Regions from separate parts of the Pseudoalteromonas sp. NZS127_1 genome, predicted to be linked through region 2. Evidence: predicted binding sites of a transcription regulator. Region 2 holds the regulator's gene; each other region holds the start of a gene.

Region 1 (7,278 bases), on a different contig from region 2:
CCACATACCGACTTTGTATGCAATAGTACGTGTATTTTTTTAAAAATCAATAAGCGATTGTTTGTTTGGATGTTTATTACGCAAGAGGCATAAAATAGCTCTCTTGCGGTGTATTAATTGGCTAGTCTTTATTTAACCACTTTTTGATCGAGTCATACATCTCATCTCGTATTAATGGCTGGGCTTTTTTGTTAGGGTGTAAACTATCGTTTTGCATTAGATCAGATTGGCTGGCAATATCTAGCATAAAAAAGTTCATTAAATGCGCATTTGTTTCTTCGCTAACGTCTGTAAAAGTGTCTGTAAACATTTTGCTATAACGCGGACCGTAATTAGGGGGAATGTAAATCTCCATTAAGGCGGTCATCGCATTAGCTGCTTGGCTTTTTTGAATAAGAGACGTTAAGTTAGCTTGCATTTTTTTAACTGGAAAACCACGTAAACCGTCGTTAGCACCTAGCTCAATAAGTACATGAGTGGGTTCGTATTGCTCAAGCAATGCATCTAAACGACGTAGGGCGCCTCCAGATGTTTCGCCACTAATACTGGCGTTGATAAGTTCTATGTCGGTTTGTTCGTCATCGTATTTATCTTGTAACAATTTTACCCAGCCTTCTTCTTGTTGAAGTCCGTAGGCTGCACTTAAACTGTCACCGAGTATTAAAATCGTGTTGTTGGCTGCTGCACTCAGCGGTTTGATAACTAAAAATAAAATGAATACTAAACGTAGGATTGAATGAGTCATATGTCAGCGCTTTCTCAATTAAATATAATACAAGTTAATGGTTTGTCTAAAGTAGTCTCTACCTTTGAAGGTGAGCTGCCCATCCTCAGCGACATCAGCTTTAATGTCAAGCATGGCGAGTCTGTTGCTATTGTTGGCACGTCGGGCTCTGGTAAATCTACGTTACTCAGTTTATTAGCAGGGCTGGACACTGCAAGCAGCGGCGAAATATTTTTAGATGGCGAGCCATTACACAATTTAGATGAAGAAGAACGTGCTGCACTGCGCGCGGCTAAAATTGGATTTGTGTTTCAATCGTTTATGTTAGTACAGAGCTTAACTGCACTTGAAAACGTTATGCTACCAGCAGAACTTGCTGGCGAAAGTGATGCGAAAGAGCAAGCAATAGCTCTACTTGAAAAAGTAGGCTTGAGCCATCGAATTGATCATTACCCGTCGCAGCTATCTGGCGGTGAGCAACAACGTGTTGCTATAGCGCGTGCTTTTATTGGTACACCTAAAATACTGTTTGCTGATGAGCCTTCGGCTAACTTAGACAGCAAAAACGGTAAAATGATTGAATCCTTATTATTTGATTTAAATACTCAACATGGCACTACGCTTATTTTAGTTACTCACGATGAAGGGCTTGCACAAAAATGTGAGCATATTATTCAAATAGAAGCGGGTTTACTGGTAAAAAGCGAAGTAGAGGACGTTGCCGATGTGGGTTAAGTTAGCGCTTAAGTTATTTTCGCGAGAATTTCGCCGTGGTGAGTTAACCGTTATAAGCGCGGCTATCGCACTTGCTGTTTTAACCGTACTTACACTGTCGATGGTTACTGAGCGAATAGGGCAAAGTATTGCACAAAAAAGCAGTGCTTTTATTGCTGCAGATCGCGTTCTAGCCAGTGATCATGTGCTCGACACTGCTTTTATTACTAAAGCACAGAGCCAAAATTTAAAAACGGCGCAAATGGTGTACTTCGACACTATGTTGTTTGCCGATGATGAAATGCAGTTTAGCTCAGTAAAAGCGGCATCTAATGCGTACCCGTTAAAAGGGCAGTTAAAAGTTAAAGATACCTTAACAGGTGAAACTAAGGTTGCTAATAGCGGTCCAGCGCCTGGTAATGTGTGGCTAAGTGAGTCAGTATTTTACAGTTTAAACATTGATATAGGTGCGCAAGTAGAACTTGGCGCTGCATTATTTAATGTTTCAAAAGTTATTGTAGAAGAGCCCGATGCGCCATTTAATGTATTTTCAAGCAGCCGTCGTGTGCTTATTAATATTGACGATGTGGCAAAAACCGAAGTTGTGCAACCGGGTAGTCGTGTTTATTACCGCCAACTTTATGCCGGTAGTGAGGCTGACATAAATAGCTTTTACGAGTGGCTCAAACCACAAATGAAAGAAAACCAACAATGGTACGGCGTTAAAGACCGTCAATCACCTATTTCAAATAGTTTAAACCGCGCAGAGAGCTTTTTATTGCTCGCTGGCTTATTGGGTATTATTTTAGCCGCAGTGGCTATAGCCGTTTCAGCAAAACGTTATTGTGAACGCCAATACGATCCAGTAGCGATGATGAAAACGCTAGGCGGTAGCCGTTCAATGATCCGCAAAATATACATGCTCCATTTATTGCTTGTATGTGCAATGGCGGTAAGTATTGGGCTTTTAATTGGTTATGGCTTGCAAGAAATAGCAACAAGTTACTTATCAAAAAGTATGGGCACAGAGCTACCTTTAGGTGGCTTTAAACCTTGGCTGGTGGCTATAAGCACTGGCGTAATTTGTGCTGTTATGTTTTCTATTAAACCGTTATTTGATTTATTTGATATTCCACCGCTTAGAGTGCTGCGCCGTAACTTAGGTGACAAGTTGGCAGTAAGTCGTGTGCATTTAGGCATGAGTGCGCTAACTGTGTTTTTATTAATGTGGTTATTTAGTAACAACATAAAAATAACGCTTATTTTGTTTGCCTCAACGCTTGCGCTAATTGGTGTGTTGTTTTTGATATCTAAATTAATATTTGGTGGCGGTCGAAAATTAGGGCTTAAGCCAGGTAACAGTTGGTCGCTTGCAATTGCATCTATTCAAAAGCGTGCAAATGTGAACGCGGTACAGTTAATTAGTTTTTCGTTAGCGATTAAATTACTGCTGTTTTTAGTGGTACTTAAAAACGACATGATATCTGATTGGCAGTCGCAACTACCAAACGATGCGCCTAATGCATTTTTAGTTAATATTACGCAAAATGAGCTTGAGCCAATTAATGAGTATTTAGCACAAAAAGATATTCAGGTATCAGAGTTTTATCCCACTATTCGTGGACGCGTAAATGCGGTAAACGGCGAGTTGGTAGCACGTTCTGTATCGCTGCAAGACAACGAGAAAAAAGACGAAGAAGCACGTGCAGGTATTGGCCGCGAGCTAAACCTTACATGGCTTAAAGATGTGCCTGACCAAAATGAAGTAACACAAGGCACGTGGTTTGGTGAAAATGCGATGGCTGAAGCCTCAGTAGAGGAGTCGATGCTTGAGCGTTTAGATGTTGAGATAGGCGACACGCTTACATTTTTAATTGGTTCGCAGTCGTTCGACGCTAAAATCACCAGTGTTCGTAAAGTTAATTGGGCCACGCTTAAACCTAACTTTTTTATTATTTTAAGCCCCGATGTACTTGCAGATTTTCCGGCAACGTATATTTCGTCGGTACGCATAAACCCAGAGCAAAAGCGTGACTTTAGCCAGTTACTGCGCACTTACCCAACTATTACAGCCATTGACATTGATAATTTTGTTAAGCAAATACAAACAACTATTTCGCAAGTCTCTCTCGCCATTGGCTTTGTACTGGCTATTGTTGTGCTGTGTGGGGCGCTTGTACTTATATCGCAAGTGCAAGCTAGTTTGGGTGAACGTATGCAAGAAATTGTAATACTGCGAACGCTTGGCGCTAAAAGCCGATTAATTAAAAACGCGACCCTGTATGAGTTTTTATTACTCGGTGGTTTAGCCGGTTTAGTCGCTGCATTTTTTAGTGATATAGCGCTTTTAATTGTGCAGCAACAAATGTTTGATTTAGCCGGTAAGCTACACCCACATATATGGATTATTGGGCCGGTAGCGGGCGGCGTATTTGTAGCAGGTTTAGGCTATTTAATGATTGCCCGAACACTTAAACAAAACACTCAAGGATTAGTGCGTGCCCTAGGGTAAGCTTAAACTAACATGCTCCTTCTAATGCCCACCTAACACGTGGGCATTTTTGTTTTCTTTGTACTGGTAATTTATACAGTGCTCTGGCATTATTAGCGTAATTTAAAAATAACAATAATGAGAATGCAAGTTTGGCCATTATTTTAGGGATCGATCCTGGTTCACGTTTGACCGGATATGGCGTTGTTGCCCACCAAGGTTCTAAATTTACATACTTAGGCAGTGGCTGTATTAAGTTAGCCGATCATCCTTTTCCGGTTAGACTTAAAATGATCTACCAAGGCATTACACAGCTTATTGAGCAGTTTTCACCAGAAACCTTTGCCATTGAAAAAGTATTTATGGCGCACAACCCCGATTCTGCTTTAAAACTAGGCCAAGCTAGAGGCGCTGCTATTGTGGGCGCTGCAATGGCCGACTTACCCGTATTTGAATATTCAGCAAGGCAAATTAAGCAAGCGGTAGTAGGCAACGGTGGCGCTGATAAAACACAAGTGCAGCACATGGTAAAAAATATTTTAAAACTACCCGGTACGCCACAGGCCGATGCAGCTGATGCACTGGCTATTGCGATTTGCCATGCTCACTCAGAACAAAATTTAATTAAACTAGCGGGTAGCGCAAGCAAAACCGTTAGAGGACGTTTAAGGAAATAACTATGATAGGCCGTTTAAATGGTATTTTAGTCGAAAAACAGCCACCAGAAATCTTACTCGAAGTAAGTGGAGTAGGTTACGAAGTACAAATGCCAATGACCTGTTTTTACGATTTACCAAAAATTGGTGAAAACGCGATTGTTTATACGCACTTTGTAGTGCGCGAAGATGCTCAGTTATTATTTGGTTTTAATAATAAAGTTGAGCGTGCCTTATTTAGAGAGCTATTAAAAGCAAATGGCGTAGGGCCAAAACTTGGTTTAGCTATTTTATCGGGTATGTCAGCTAAGCAATTTGTGAGTTGTGTGAATAACGAAGACTCAACATCGCTTGTTAAATTACCGGGTGTAGGTAAAAAAACAGCCGAGCGCTTAGTACTCGAAATGAAAGACAGATTAAAAGATTGGGGCAATGATTTATTTACGCCATTTAGCGATAGCGCAGTAATAGAGCCAATGAGCGATGCGACAATTGCTAATAATGCAGCAGACGATGCCGTATCAGCACTGCTTGCGTTAGGTTATAAATTGCCACAAGCTCAAAAAGCAGTAAAATCGATAAGCAAACCCGATATGTCTACTGAGGTTCTTATTAGAGAATCTTTAAAATCAATGTTGTGAGTAACCCATGATTGAAGCGGATCGCTTAATTGATGCGACTGAAAAAACAAATGAAGACTCTATAGATCGTGCAATAAGACCAAAACTTTTAGCCGATTACAGAGGCCAGCCTCATGTTAAGCAGCAAATGGAAATTTTCATTGAAGCTGCTCGAACCCGTGGTGAAGCGCTCGATCATTTATTAATATTTGGCCCTCCAGGGCTTGGTAAAACCACGCTTGCAAACATTGTGGCCAACGAATTACACGTAAGCATTAAAACAACATCAGGCCCAGTACTTGAAAAAGCGGGCGATTTAGCCGCACTACTTACTAATTTAGAAGAAGGCGATGTACTGTTTATTGATGAAATACACAGACTAAGCCCGCAAGTTGAAGAAATACTCTACCCAGCGATGGAAGACTATCAGCTTGATATAATGATTGGTGAAGGCCCAGCTGCACGTTCTATTAAATTAGATTTACCAGCATTTACACTCATAGGTGCAACCACGCGAGCAGGCTCACTTACATCGCCACTACGTGACCGTTTTGGTATTGTGCAGCGATTAGAGTTTTATTCTGTAGAAGATTTATCACATATAGTAGGGCGCTCTGCACATTATCTTGATTTAGAAATGTGCGACGATGGCGCAACCGAAATTGCACAGCGCTCGCGCGGCACACCGCGTATTGCAAACCGTTTATTACGCCGTGTACGCGATTACACACAAGTAAAGTCTGACGGCACAGTAAATGCCGAAGTAGCTAAGCAAGCGCTTGACATGATTGACGTAGATAAAAGTGGTTTTGATTATATGGACCGCAAATACTTACTCGCCATAATTGAAAAATTTATGGGCGGCCCCGTAGGGCTCGACAATGTAGCGGCTGCTATTGGCGAAGAGCGTGAAACAATAGAAGACGTAATAGAGCCATTTTTAATTCAGCAAGGGTTTATTCAGCGCACACCCCGTGGGCGAATAGTGTCAGACAGCGCATACCATCACTTTGGTTTACTTCCTAAAAAAGACTAAACTTATATATATTCATTACTTGCTGTGTCTTAGTGCGCAGCAGGTAACTGCATTTGTATCCCTTACCCGCAAACTATTATACTAATTTGCTTAAATTGTTTTAAACAAAAAGCTTTTAACAACACTACAGAGTTATTTAATTCGTTAAATTGTTTAAGTGTTTATGAAGGTTGATATTATCCCTAAAACCTAAACGCACTGTTGCAAATGTTACTTAAAAAGACTGATATGCTCTATAGTTAACTGTTAATTCACAGGGCGTTAAGACTAGCGAAGCTATCCTGCGTACCATTCAAACTAGTAAGCGAATTACTTATCGTAGATTGAGTAAAGCGATTACTAGTTTATAAATATAGTGTGTAGCGCACCAAATTGCAGACAAAAAAAAGCCCGCAAAAAATGCGGGCAAACAACAAGTTGAAGGAAGTAATCTAGGGAACTATGTTTTACTTAATTTGGTTTTATCCATAAAGAGTAAAACAATGTAATACGATAAAATATCCTATTACTAAGAACTTGGCTTAATGAAACTATCTCATTCGGTGCGCTAGTTCGGTATGGGAGAATAATACGTAAGAACCTTTATTTGTTCAAACTAGAAAATTTGTATTTTCGGATTAGAAAAACTAATTCGGTGACTTTTATTGTTGTTTGAATCTTGCGCGTTAATTAATCGTTAAATTTATAAGTTAATGAAATTTATGGCTTAAGTTATTTCTTTTGATGTGGCTCGGTATTAGTTTTACTGTTACGTGAAGGTAAGGCTTATAGGTTTTGAGTGTTTATGCTCTTATTTTGAATAAACGGCGCATTTTATGACGTTTTACTTATATATTTACGCATATTTATAGTTAGCGAGTTTATTTAAAAGATTAAATAAAATACTGAGGCAAAGGGAAATGCCAACTAAAGCTGTTTTTTAACGTTTTTTGTTGCCTATTCATAGCAATACCGTTGTCAGCTTGAAATGGACTAGATACACTAGATGCAACTTTTGACCGTATAAACGGTCATATTTACACAAATTAACCAATTTG
Region 2 (7,278 bases):
TAATATTCCACTTAGGCAAAAAAGTACGCTGGTTGCTGCAAAACTAATAAGCAGCGGATTATTAAAATCCTCTCGCTCATCGTAATCCATAATATGTAACATCCAAAAAAAGTCGAAAATTCGCCATAGTGTGCTGCGAACGGTGACAACTCTGCCGTTATTTTCTGACAAGTACAGTGTTGTGTTAAATGTGTCGTCAAATTGTACCTGCCAAACATTGGTTTTATATCCAACTTCTCGCATACCTTGCTTTAGCAGTACAGCGCTTGTCACTTGAGCATCAATAAGTAGGTGTGCTTTAGCATTTGCGGTAATTTGTATTTTAGTTGGCGGCTCAAAAGGCCGGCCTGTTATACCGTTAAAGCTTTGCTGTTCATCTTTATTTATTACTGTAATTATAGGTGTGGTTAAAAAGTTCTCAAAAATTATTTGTGTTGGATTAACCACCTGAGATGCAATATCGTTAAGGGAGGCAACATAATCAGCCTGCGTAAATGGGTTATTAAGAGTACGTGTTGCAAGATGCTCCCCATGAACTTTATCAAGAGGAATAGCGCTCATGACTAAACCGCCTAATAGCCAAGCTAAAATTTGTAATGTGAGCAAATAACCGAGCCATTTATGTAACTTGCGAGCATACTTAAATATTTTTTTATTCATGTTTTAGTCTTATTATTTTTAGAGGCTAGTTTATTACATTAATGGGATTAGTTACTGCGACATTTTGTCGCAGTTTAAACTATAGCTTACTGTAATCATTTAAAAATAAAAAAGATTACACTTAAATTGCTAACATGACTTATTTGTTTAATTGAGCTGAGTGTTTGATATCCAGCTAGCTTTAAACGCTAAAAAATACTTAAAAGCTGCGAAATATCTATATAAAGTGGTTAATAGAGCATAGTTGATTTGGTATAACGGTAAAACTGCGTTAAAGTTTGCAATGAAATTATTAGAGGATAAATACGAAACGATGTCGGAAATTCAATTTTTAAATGTAGATCTTGAGCTTGAATCAAAGCAAGATATTAGTTTGCTAGTGGCAGACTTGAAAAAAGTCGCGACGATTTTACATTATGACAAAGACGAATACCGTCAATTAGCGCGTATTGAAGCAACAGGTGTAGTAAACACGCCTGACAAAGCAATAAACCATATATGTGAGCTTATTGAATCGTGTTCGCGTAACGCGCTAAAGCAATGGTTAAGCTGTTCACGTAGAACGTTTGATATTGGTTTTGAATCAGGCACTTCCCCTAAGTGCTTTAATCAAGCCTTAGATGCAGATACATTACTACGTATATCTGCGATTGGTGCGGGTATGGAAATTACAATTTACCCAATCGAAAAGTAACTATCTTCGCTCTACGACTGCTGCGGTCATTTTTGATACGCAGCACAGCTCATTGCGGCTATTTGTAATTTTTATTTCCCACACTGAACTACGTTTGCCAATATGAAACGCTCTTGCCGTTGCTGTTAAAGTGCCGTTGCGAGATGCTTTTAAATGACTTGCGCTAATTTCCTGCCCCACGCAGTAAAATTTTGTAAAATCGACAACAAAGTTAGCTGCATAGCTGGCAACTGTTTCGGCAAGTACAACGTTAGCACCGCCGTGAACCATTCCCATTGGGTTATGATGCTCAGGAATTGCCGGCATAGTGGCTACTAAGTAATCATCACCAATTTCAGTGACTTCTATTCCCATGGTTTTCATTAATGTTCCTTGGCCATCAATGCCTTGTTCTAACTGCTTGCACAGCTCTAAAGTGATGGGCTGGTACCAAATACTCATAATGACTCCTTTGCTTTTTTAATCATTTATAAACCTAGCGTTAGTTATATCCCTAAAATGTACACAAGTGAAATTACTTTGGCTATTTTAAGGCTTAATTTAAATTTGCGATTTTTATTTAACTGTATATACTCACAGTTAAATGTACTGTATGGAAAACCAGTTGTATGCGACCATTAACGAACCGCCAAGCTCAAATACTCGAACTAATTAAAGTTTTTATTAAAGACACTGGTATGCCTCCTACACGTGCTGAAATAGCGCAAACATTAGGTTTTAAAAGTGCCAATGCTGCTGAAGAACATTTAAAAGCACTTGCTAAAAAAGGCGCAATTAAAATGAAACCAGGTGCAAGCCGTGGTATTCAGTTAATTGAAGAAGAAGAGCCAGAACAATTAGGTTTACCGCTTATAGGGCGTGTTGCTGCTGGTTCACCTATTTTGGCGCAAGAGCACGTTGAAAGTCACTGCAAAATCGATCCATTAATGTTTAAACCGGCTGCAGATTTTTTACTACGCGTTAACGGTATGAGCATGAAAGATATTGGTATTATGGATGGTGATTTACTTGCTGTACATCGTACTCAAACCGCTGAAAACGGGCAAGTTGTTGTTGCCCGCCTAGACGAAGACGTAACTGTAAAACGTCTTGAGAAAGCGGGTCGTAAAGTATTACTTCATGCTGAAAACGACGATTTTGAATCTATTGAAGTAGATCTTGAGAATGAGTCTTTTAATATTGAAGGCTTAGCCGTTGGCGTTATAAGAAACGCTGATTGGATGTGACTTTAAAAATAGCTTTTAAACAAGCAGTTTTATAAATGCGTACTAATTAGTACGCATTTTCTGTTTTAAATTCGCACTAATTAGTACGCATTTTCTGTTTTAAATTCGCACTAAAAATAGGGCATAAATAGCTCACTGACAATTTAAGCTGTAAACTTTTTTGCACTTATATTTTCCCCCTCCGAATGCGTTAAACCCCTTTGTTTTGCTCATCTTTTGAACTTCCTGTTACCTAGTTGGTTACTGATTTTTTATTAATTACTCAATATCACCTGATTGTTTTTTATACTAAAACTTGCTTGTTGTTCATTTTTTAGCTAATTATTAATGTGCTGAGCTAATAATAACTCACAGCTTTTTAGTTTTGAGAACACACAATATACACAAACCCGTTGTTGGCGCAGCAAAACCAATCAATATTAAATGAGATTGACTAAAAAAATAAAAATAACGAATTGGCGTTTAAGCCGTATGCCTCTTCGCTTTGCATTCGCAATAGCATCAAAGGAGCCGTCACATGGGTAAACTGACCTCTACCTTGTGGCTTATATTATGTGTTTTTTCGCACCCAGTTTTGGCTAACAGCCAATACAATATGCGCAAAGGCGTAACCGATATAAGCAATAATGTATATCAGCTGCACATGACCATATTTATAATATGTTGTGTGATTGGGGTGATAGTGTTCGCAATTATGTTTTGGGCACTTATTCATCACCGTAAATCTAAAGGGGCTGTACCTGCCCAATTTCACGAAAGCACTAAAGTAGAAATACTTTGGACTGCAATCCCGTTTGTTATTTTAATTGCTATGGCAGTACCAGCCACTAAAACCCTAATTGCAATGGAAGATGCCAGCAAAGCTGATCTCACTATTAAAATTACAGGCTCGCAATGGAAATGGCATTATGAATATATGGGTGAAGATGTAGAGTTCTACTCTATTTTATCTACCCCGCAAGATGAAATAGCGAATCTTGCAGATAAAAATCCTAACTACTTACTTGAGGTTGATAAACCTCTCGTACTGCCAATAAATCAAAAAGTACGATTTTTAATGACTTCTGACGATGTTATTCACTCTTGGTGGGTACCTGATTTTGCAGTTAAAAAAGATGCGAATCCCGGCTTTATAAACGAAACATGGACGAACATAAACGAAGAAGGTACTTACCGAGGCCAATGTGCTGAGTTGTGTGGTAAAGATCATGGCTTTATGCCCGTTGTGGTGGTCGCTAAATCTGAGGCTGATTTTAAAACGTGGCTTGCAGATGCAAAGCAAGCTAAACAAAAAGCAGCATTAGCAGATGCCGCATTACTTGATAAAACCCTCCCAAAAGAAGAATTAATGACTTTAGGCGAACAAGTATATATGGCCAATTGTGCTGCATGTCATCAGCCTACTGGCATGGGGTTACCGGGTGTATTTCCTGCACTTAAAGGCAGCCCTATAGTGCTTGGCGATATAAAAGATCACATTGATGTAGTTATCCATGGGCGACCCGGTACGGCAATGCAAGCATTTGCCAAACAGTTATCTATAAAGCAATTAGCAGCGGTTATTACTTATAAACGTAATGCGTGGGGTAATGATACGGGTGATGTTATTCAACCGAGTCAAATACAGGCAGCACTTGATGCCAAAGTGGAGGCGAACTAATGAGTAGCATAGTAGAACAATCTAACGCCAATGAAGCTCATCATGCTCATCACCCAGCTAAAGGTTTTAAACGCTGGCTTTACACAACTAATCATAAAGATATAGGTAGTTTATATTTAATTTTTTCGCTGACCATGTTCTTAATTGGTGGTGGAATGGCCATGGTGATCAGAGCTGAATTATTTCAACCAGGTTTACAGTTGGTCGATCCTCACTTTTTTAATCAAATGACCACAGTGCATGGTTTAATTATGGTGTTTGGTGCGGTTATGCCGGCCTTTACAGGCCTTGCTAACTGGATGATACCACTCATGATTGGCGCGCCAGATATGGCATTGCCAAGAATGAATAACTGGAGCTTTTGGATTTTACCGTTTGCGTTTTTAATCCTATTGGCATCGTTATTTATGCCTGGTGGGGGTCCTGCATTTGGTTGGACTTTTTATGCACCACTGTCTACAACATACAGTAATGATAATACTGCATTGTTTGTATTTGCCGTACATATTATGGGGATTAGTTCAATAATGGGCGCAATCAATGTGATTGTAACCATAGTGAACTTACGTGCCCCAGGCATGACATGGATGAAGTTGCCCTTATTTGTATGGACGTGGTTAATTACTGCCTTTTTATTAATAGCGGTAATGCCAGTGCTTGCAGGAGCTGTCACTATGGTACTTACCGATAAGTATTTTGCGACCAGCTTTTTTGATGCCGCAGGCGGTGGCGACCCGGTGATGTTCCAACACATTTTTTGGTTTTTTGGTCATCCCGAAGTATACATAATGATTCTTCCTGCCTTTGGCATTATATCTACAATAGTACCTACCTTTTCTCGTAAAAAACTTTTTGGCTATGCCTCAATGGTATACGCCACATCCTCCATAGCACTATTGAGCTTTATTGTATGGGCTCATCATATGTTTACCACTGGGATGCCGGTCGCTGGCGAGTTGTTTTTTATGTACGCGACCATGCTTATATCGGTACCTACAGGAGTAAAAGTATTTAATTGGGTTGCCACAATGTGGAAAGGCTCAATAACTTTTGAAGTGCCAATGCTTTTTAGTATTGCGTTTATTGTGCTGTTTACCTTAGGTGGCTTTTCGGGTTTGATGCTGGCAATTACACCTGCTGACTTTCAGTACCACGATACTTATTTTGTAGTGGCGCATTTTCATTATGTATTAGTAACAGGGGCTGTGTTTTCGATAATGGCAGGTGCTTATTATTGGCTACCCAAATGGACAGGCAACATGTTTAATATCACGCTAGCTAAATGGCATTTTTGGCTATCGCTGGTGAGTGTGAACGTACTGTTTTTTCCTATGCATTTTGTAGGGCTTGCCGGTATGCCGCGTCGAATTCCCGATTATGCACTTCAATTTGCCGACTTTAACGCAATCATAAGTATTGGTGGATTTGCCTTTGGTTTATCGCAATTGTTGTTTGTAGCTGTGGTAATTAAATGCGCGCGTGGCGGTGATAAAGTGCCTGCAAAAGTATGGGAAGGGGCAGAAGGGCTTGAGTGGGAAGTTGACTCTCCAGCGCCATATCATACTTTTTCTACGCCGCCGGTAATTAAGTAATGACACACGCACCGCTACTCAAACGTTTGGTACTTATTTGCATAGGCATGTTTGCCTTTGCCTTTGCTTTAGTACCTTTGTATGACGTGTTTTGTGATGTAACAGGGCTTAATGGAAAACCTTCGCTTGAGCAAGCAGAGCAAAGTACACAAATAGTACAAAACCGAGAAGTCGGCGTTAGCTTTACTACTCACGCACAAAGTGGTGCACCGTTTGAAGTTAAATCAAAAGAATACAGTGTAGTGGTAAAACCCGGTGCAATGCGTGAAGTAATGTTTAGTGCTAAAAATAACAGCAACCTAGATAAAGTAATGCAGGCTGTACCATCAGTCTCGCCAGGTAAAGCGGCAAAGTATTTACACAAAATAGCCTGTTTTTGCTTTGATCAGCAACCTCTAAAAGCAGGGGAAGAACTTGAATTTAAATTACTTTTTTATGTTGATACCGCACTGCCGAGCGATATTGAAGAATTAACTTTATCTTATACCGTATTTGATATTAGTGAACAGCTGGTGGCAAGTAACAACTAGCTTTTTAAACTAGTGTGAAACTAGGAGTAAATAAAATGAATCAAGAATATGAGCATTATTACGTACCTGAGCAAAGCCCATGGCCTATTGTAGGTGCTGTTGCATTGTTTTTTATTGCAGTAGGGGCAGGCTTGACTGTTATGAGTGTAGGTAAAGAAGGTGGTAGCGGGGTTTATCTGCTTTATGCCGGTATTGCTGTACTTGTGTATATGTTGTTTAGCTGGTTTAAAAATGTAATTAATGAATCGGACCAAGGTTTGTACTCAGCACAAATGGATCGCTCTTTTAGACAAGGTATGAGCTGGTTTATTTTTTCTGAAGTTATGTTTTTTATGGCCTTTTTTGGTGCGCTTTTTTATGCACGCGTATTGTCGGTACCTTGGCTTGGAGGCGCAGGCAATAATGCAATGACTAACGAGGTTTTATGGCCAACTTTCGAAGCTGTTTGGCCGCTAGTTTCAACACCTGCTGGTGAAACTACTCAAGCTATGGGCTGGCAAGGCTTACCGCTTATAAATACCTTAATACTGCTTACTTCCTCAGTTACTTTACATTTTGCCCACGTAGCGATGGAAAACAATAAACGCACTCCACTTAAAGTTTTTTTAGGCGCTACTATTTTATTGGGCGTTTGCTTTTTAGGGCTGCAAGTTGAGGAGTACATGCATGCATATAATGACCTTAACCTAACGCTAGATGCGGGCATTTACGGTAATACGTTCTTTTTATTGACTGGTTTTCATGGCATGCATGTAACGTTAGGAACCGTACTTTTATTTGTAATATTTTTACGGATATTAAAAGGGCACTTTACTAAAGATAAGCATTTTGCTTTTCAAGCAGCTGCTTGGTATTGGCACTTTGTTGATGTGGTGTGGCTGTGTTTGTTTGTATTTGTATATGTGCTGTAGCGTTT
Region 3 (7,278 bases), on a different contig from region 2:
ATATCGTTCCAGCCAAATCCAGCGCCGGCGTTAGCTCCTAAAGGCGCTGACATCAAGTTATCGACTGGGTTTGAAATACTTTTTACTTCGCTGTAATTTATTTTTTGCCAATCAAATACCACCTGATTACTAGGTGTAAGTTTATAAGCTGCACCAATTTGAAACGAACTTGGCAGATCAAATCCGCCTTGCTCTGCAAACAAACCTTTATAGCTATCAAACTCTTGCATAGACACTGATGAGCGGTAACTTGCCCCCCAGCTTAATGACGAATTTATATCTTGGCTAATACCTAGTTGAATGCCTAGGCCTGTGCTTGTATCGGTGCCATTATTTGTAAGCGCTTCTGGTGATTGCGAAAAAGGAGCAAAGTTTTCAAGCCCTTGTGCTTCAAACTGCTGCACCACGTAAATAGGGGATACACCAAGGCGTGTTTGTTCATTCAACTTATAGCTTACTGTTGGGCTAATAAAGAGCTGCTTTAAATCAACGCCTGCCGTACCACCATAAAAGGTTCCTTCAGGAGCTGACTCTGCGCCGTACTCAGAATTCATACCGCCATTGCCATACACTAATAAGCCAATATTTACTTTTTCATTTAATTGGTGGCCAATAGCAAATTCTGGAATTGCGAATACGGAGTTATCGCTTTTTTGTGTTTTTGCTTCAAGATAAAAAGCGTCAGGGTAAAAAGTATCTACTTTCGATGCAGTGTATTTTCGCTCAGGTGAAAAAAGCTCTAAGCCCAGAGATAGCTGTGTTCCGTTTGGCAAAAAAGTAGCAGGATTATTAGCGCCAGACATTAACTCTTCTGACAGCGCTACACCTGCGCCAGCCATGCCTTTGTGGGTCATGCCGTAGCCGTGTGTAAAATACCCATTAGTAGCAAATGCACTGAACGAACCTAACGCACACGTTAAAGCTAAGCCTGATATTAACTGTTTTTTCATTTTAGTAGACACATAAAGTTGGAATGGGCGGACAATAGCTAATTATTGATATTCTAAAAAGGAATTTAAATAGATTAGTTATAATAAAAGGTAATAGAGCAATGGCTATAAAGTTAAAATAAATGAGCAAAGATTGCTATTTAACTTTTAGGTTATTTATACAGGGAGTCCATATAAGACCCTAGATAACGCTGCTTTATAAAAAGGCAAAGCGGCGACTAATATCACCGCTTTTAAAAAATCACATAGATTCGAGCGTTTTACCGCGTGTTTCTTTAATGTATTTAACAACAAAAAAGATGCTTATAAGTGCTGATAACGCATAAAAGCCATAAGCACCGGCAAGGCCTATATTGGCAAGCATAATAGGGAAGGTCATGGTGATTGCAAAGTTAGCAATCCACTGGGCACTGGCAGCAACGGCAAGCGCTGCACCACGAATACGGTTATTAAACATTTCGCCTAATAACACCCATACAATTGGGCCCCAACTTAAGCCAAAAAATACCACAAATAAGTTAGCCATAATAAGTGCAAACGTACCCATGTTATCGCTAAGGGCAAGTTTGCCTGCTTCATCAAGGCCTGCGCTGCCAAATATATAAGTAAGCGCGCTTAAGCTAATAAACATACCAATACTGCCTACAAGCAGCAGTGGTTTACGGCCAACTTTGTCAACTAACGCAATGGCAATAAAGGTCGATACAATATTAGTAGTGCCCGCTAATACATTTATAAATAACGATTGCGACTCATCAAACCCAGCGGCTTGCCAAAGCTCAGAGCCGTAATAAAACACTACGTTAATACCTACAAATTGCTGAAATACACTCAGCGCCACACCTACCCAAACAATTGGGTGTACTTTTTTACTGCCATCAATAAATAAATCGCGAATACTTGGTTTTGTATCGCTATGCAAGGAGCGTTTAACATCGCTTATTTGCTTATCTGCATTGTCGTTTGATATTTTACTAAATACCGCTTTGGCATCGTTTACTTTACCTTGCGCCACTAAATAACGAGGTGACTCCGGTATAAATAAAACACCCACTAAAAACAACACAGCAGGCACAAGCTCAGCCCAAAACATCCAGCGCCAAGCGGCTATATCAAGCATTAAAATATTTTGCGCGCTGCCAGCTGCATCAGCAATTAAATAGTTACTTAAAAATGCCGCAAACAAACCCAGTACAATAGCGAGTTGTTGTAATGTCGCCAAACGACCACGTAGTGCGGGTGGCGCAACTTCTGCAATGTACGCCGGCGCTAATACCGATGCAGCACCAATACCTAAACCACCAAATAAACGATAAAAAATAAACTCTGCAGAGCTTTCGCTAATGCCTGAGCCAAACGCACTAATGGCAAAAATAATCGCAGTGATGATCATAATTGCACGGCGACCAAACTTATCAGCCAGCGGCCCCGCAGCAAGAGCACCTAAGGCACAGCCAAGTAACACAGACGCTACGTTAAACCCTGTTGCCACACTGCTTGAATTAAATGCATTACCGAGTGCCGACACCGTGCCATTAATAACGCCCGAGTCAAAACCAAATAAAAAGCCACCAATAGCAGCCACGGCCGATATAAATATTACGTAAAAAAGAGAGGTGTTTTCAGCTGTGTTGGCTGAGTGAGTAGGCGATGTGTGCGTTGTCATTATATGCCCTGAAAGTTAAATTAAATATAAAGGAGCATAATATCGTAAAGCGCTATGGCTGAATACATTTGTGCAGGTATAACGATTTAGCGGGTATAAATTGAGCCTTTCTAAAGGTTTTAATTTAAGTAACCGCCTTTTAAATAACACAGACTGAATATTCAATAAATAATATGCACTTTATGGTCAGAGCCTGTTTACCAACATTACTGATCTCACTCATCTTGGTGTTTTTTGCAATTACATAACCTGTTCTGAAGTTAAGTAATTGTTTACATGTGGTTATTTGGTGGTTAAGGTAAATACATTGAATATAGGTACATTTGTCGGTTTATAAAGCGACAAATGTCGTAGACTAATTTATTAAATTTCAAAAGGCACAGTATGCTCGAAACTCGAAAAATATTTATTGATACTCAGTATTTTGTTAAATCAAACTTTAATTTCCACTCTCAATCTTTTAAGTCATTACAAAAGCTATGTAAATCTAATGAAATTCAATATTATTTGACGAGCGTAGTTGAGAGAGAAGTAGATAACCGTATTAAACTATCAATAAAGGACTCTCTTAATTCCTTGAAGCAGTTCAAGAGAAAAGCAAACATACTTTCAACAATTGAAGATCAACAACTTTCCTCTCTATTTGCAGATGTTGCTGAAGATGAAGTGTATGAAAAAGCTAGTAATGTGTTTCATGCATATAACCAAGCCTGTAATTATGAATATGTTGAAGCAGACTCTATAGATAGTGAGAAATTATTAGAGCTTTATTTTGAGATGAAGCCACCGTTTGGGGAAGGAAAGAAAAAGGCAGAGTTTCCTGATGCAATATCATTACTATCGCTTGAGTCTTGTCTCGAACCAGATGATAAATTATATGTTATTTCAGATGATGTTGATTTGAAGTCCTATTGTGAAGGTAATAATAGGCTCATTGCTATTGATAACTTAGAAAAATTATTAGATTTATATAATGAGCATACAAGTGTAAGAACAGTGAAGATTAAAGAGTATATTGCTGAACAGTCTGAAGCATTGAAAACGCAAATATCAGAATATATGGATGACTGCGATTTTTATAACTCCTCATCATGGGAAGATGCCGAAGTAGATGGTATCAGTGTACTTGAAGTTGGCGAAATAGATCCTTCTGTAATATCAATTAACGATGAAGAGTGTTCATTAACTTTTGAAATACCTTTGAAGATCGAGGTTACAGTAACAGGACCTGACTTTAATAATGGCACGTATGACAGAGAAGAGGGGCATGTATATACCTTTGGACATTCAACAAGAACGGAGAATGTTGAGTTATTATTTACTGTAGAGTTAGAACTTTATTATGAGTTTGTATCTGGTGAATTGAATAATATTGAGCAGAACTCACTGTATATCCCCGCGGCTAGTTCTGGAATTGAAGTCGATATTGAAGAAAATGGATCTGATTGGTAGTTATTGAAATTTAACAACACGCCCTGAGGTGGACAGCAAGCACTAAAGCTCACTTTCCACCGCAAATTTTAAAAGCGGTGATCCCTTACTTTTACAATGCGGTTAAGTAAGTTGATTCATCGTAGGGCGTATGTGTTTTCCAGCACCTAAATAGTATTCTTATCCAATGGTGTTATGGGATTTTCCTTTGGCTTCTTGCTGCCGATAATACGCTTCTTCCCAAAATGAATAACGCAAAGGTAACCCTACCTATCCCACAAATATTTACTTTAAAAAGTAAGTGCACGAATATCGTCAGTATATCCATTCATTTTTACCTCTGCGTAAGGTAGCCAATGCAATGCCTACTATTTATATATGCCTAATATAACCATTATTGATTACAAGTTTAAGATTGAATAATAAGCGCAAATACTAGATACTGTTTTTATATACAGTTGTGGCGATATTATGAAAAAAGAATTACCAGCAAAATACTATTTAGCGCATTTTAGAGAGCTTATTGAGTTTGTAACAAGTAAATGTATGCATTTACTTGAGCCTAAACACAGTGAATTTATTAGTAAAATTAATCAGCTAGATGAGCAAAGCCAGTGCATGTTGGCGCGTGTGTATTCGCGAAAGCCTTATTTGGTGCAAGCGCAGTCACTTAATTATGAAGAAATAACCTCGCCGCATCAGGCTATTTATACGCTAAAAAAAGCCGGTATTTTATTTGAGCCAAACGAGCAGCATTACTCACAGCTTTTGGCTCACTTAACCAAACCTGCTTTGCTGGAGTTACTAAGTAATTACAGTGAGCAAATAAGCTTTAAAAAAAGTGCCGCTAAAGGCGCGCTGGTGGATATTGCCCGTGAGTTTTTTAAAACATGCCCACACGAGCTTGCGCCACTTTATAGCCAGTATGTAATTAATAACCGCAGTGATTACTACGAGTATTTTGAGTTTTTATTTGCAGGCAAATTAAGCAGTGGTGATGTGAATCATCAAAATCGTTTTGTAATGCGAGATTTAGGTTTAACCGCTACGCGCGAAGAGCACAGCGAGAGTTTGTCGCGCTTTGAAACACTTGATGAAGCGCAATCGAACTATTTATTAAACCGTTATCGGTTAGCATTTAAAAATATAACAGATGAGAGCGATTATATTGCTTTAGCGCCGCAGGTTTTAATGCAAGCTGCGCACGGTGCCATTGCTGTTGCGTTAAAAAACAAATTATTAGTAAGGCTTTATAGGCAACTAAAGGCAGTTGATAGCGAACTTGCTTTTAGCTTACTTGAAGGGTGCGTGGATGATAGCGAAGCACAAGAAATTCAAATAAGAGAGCAATACAGGCTTGGTAATAAAGAGTGGGTAAAAGCACGATTAGAAGCGATTATTGAAAATCCGCTTACTGATGATTTACTTTATTTTGCTGACGATTTTTTAATGCGTAAGTTTAATAAAAAAACACGGTCGCGTTTAAGTGCCATGCTTAGCGATACCCAGTGCGTGCTAGAAATAGATGAACTGTATCGAGGTGAAGTAGAGCAGGGCGTAAACGATTATTATACTCGCCAAGGTATGGCTGTATTTAATACCGAAAACACGCTTTGGCAAAGTTTGTTTGGTTTAGTATTTTGGCACGAGTTATTTGTAGAGTCGCCTTACCCGCCATGTAATGAGTTTGATATTTATCCGCAAGTATTAAGGCTTGGTAATTTTTATGAAGTGCAACAAGCACAAATAAATGAGCGCTTAGCGCAGTGCCAAACGCCTCAAGTATTACTTAATTTAGTGTGTAAAAATGCAGCGCAATACTTTGAGCAACCTAATGGTTTATTTAGATGGCATAAAGAGCTACTACAACCGTTAGAAGCACTCATTTTAAATAGCCCACTTGATGCATTAATTACCCATTTAACCAATATGAGTAAGCATTATTTACAACTAAAAGACGGCTACCCCGACTTAATGGTTATCAATAATGGCAAAGTACATTTTGAAGAAGTAAAAGCACCGGGCGACAAACTTAGGCGCAACCAATTAACCACCATTGATAACTTAAAAAATGTGGGTTTTGAGGTACATATTGCCGCCGTTAAATGGTTTGTAGATCCAAACCGTATTTACAGTGTGGTCGATATAGAAACCACAGGCGGCTTAAAAGGCGGTAATCGCATTACCGAAATTGGCCTTGTAAAAGTACAGCACGGCAAAGTAATAGACACCTGGACGACACTTGTAAATCCACAGCGGCACATACCCGGATTTATAACGTCATTAACCGGTATTAGCGACAGCATGGTGCGCAATGCCCCTGTATTTGCCGAAATAGCACAGCCATTGTTAGATAAACTTGCAGGCAGTATTTTTGTAGCCCATAACGTTAATTTTGACTACGGCTTTATTAAAAAAGAATGCGAGATGGCAGGGCACTTTTTTAAAATGCCAAAAATGTGCACAGTGGTTGAGTCGCGCAAAGCGTTTAAAGGCTTAAAGTCGTATTCGCTGGGCAATCTTTCATCGCACTTTAATTTAAATTTAACCAGCCATCACCGAGCACTTGCCGATGCAACCGCCACTGCAGAGCTGTTATTACTTATTCAGCAATCCCAAAGTAGTGAATAGATCCTCAGATTAACTAAAGCCACTAGCTAGTTATGCTATGAATAGTCAGCACTTAATTGAAAATTAATTATGTGCTGACACTTAAAGTAGGTCTTTAACACCGCTTAGACTTCGAAGTCTAAATGGTGCGCTTTGTTTGTATTTCTCCCTCCTTTCGTTGTTTAAATCCCCTATATTAAACTGATCAAACCAGTAACTTTAAATCAGCTGTAAAAATTAAATTTTGTTTATTATTAGTTACTTAAATGAGTTTTATGTTCTTGTTTTTATAACGCGTGTTAGTTACATGTAAAAGTTGCATTAATCGCTGTTGCATTCGAATGCAAAAAGCGGTAGTTTTTATGAGTCGAAAAAATAGTCATTTAAATATCGCGTTTTTAATAATTATAAATAATAAGAATGTGATGGTGGGGCATAGCGCCCACAGATGCTTAATAAAATTCATTTCAACAGGTGGAGAATTTATCTCATGACGACGAATATTTTACGTAAAACACTTATTTTTGCTGCTGTAAATACGGCGTTATTAGGCTCAGCATCTGTATTGTCACAAGAAGCAAAGTTAAACCCTAACAAAGAGTTGGAGGTTATTTCTGTTAC

What was found. Region 2 encodes LexA, which represses DNA repair genes until DNA is damaged. Its sites were predicted from a motif close to TACTGTATNNNNATACAGTA; they were not measured.
Region 1: the regulator LexA is predicted to act here: its motif matches at 4,012-4,031, upstream of ruvC (crossover junction endodeoxyribonuclease RuvC).
Region 3: the regulator LexA is predicted to act here: its motif matches at 4,488-4,507, upstream of I6F50_RS14875 (exonuclease domain-containing protein).

Annotation. Positions count from the first base shown of each region.
Region 1 is NZ_JADYXO010000004.1:163,336-170,613, reverse strand. Features, by position in the region: tRNA gene I6F50_RS06255 (tRNA-Pro) at 1-10, opposite strand, end outside; gene I6F50_RS06250 (arylesterase) at 122-745, opposite strand; gene I6F50_RS06245 (ABC transporter ATP-binding protein) at 746-1,459, shown strand; gene I6F50_RS06240 (ABC transporter permease) at 1,449-3,950, shown strand; gene ruvC (crossover junction endodeoxyribonuclease RuvC) at 4,082-4,606, shown strand; gene ruvA (Holliday junction branch migration protein RuvA) at 4,609-5,226, shown strand; gene ruvB (Holliday junction branch migration DNA helicase RuvB) at 5,234-6,241, shown strand.
Region 2 is NZ_JADYXO010000019.1:13,220-20,497, forward strand. Features, by position in the region: gene I6F50_RS15585 (membrane protein) at 1-660, opposite strand, end outside; gene I6F50_RS15590 (hypothetical protein) at 974-1,354, shown strand; gene I6F50_RS15595 (PaaI family thioesterase) at 1,355-1,795, opposite strand; gene lexA (transcriptional repressor LexA) at 1,963-2,580, shown strand; gene coxB (cytochrome c oxidase subunit II) at 3,098-4,240, shown strand; gene ctaD (cytochrome c oxidase subunit I) at 4,240-5,832, shown strand; gene I6F50_RS15615 (cytochrome c oxidase assembly protein) at 5,832-6,362, shown strand; gene I6F50_RS15620 (cytochrome c oxidase subunit 3) at 6,398-7,273, shown strand; gene I6F50_RS20500 (DUF2909 family protein) at 7,176-7,278, opposite strand, start outside.
Region 3 is NZ_JADYXO010000017.1:46,132-53,409, forward strand. Features, by position in the region: gene I6F50_RS14860 (OmpP1/FadL family transporter) at 1-950, opposite strand, end outside; gene I6F50_RS14865 (sugar porter family MFS transporter) at 1,192-2,616, opposite strand; gene I6F50_RS14870 (PIN domain-containing protein) at 3,001-4,068, shown strand; gene I6F50_RS14875 (exonuclease domain-containing protein) at 4,519-6,678, shown strand; gene I6F50_RS14880 (TonB-dependent receptor) at 7,148-7,278, shown strand, end outside.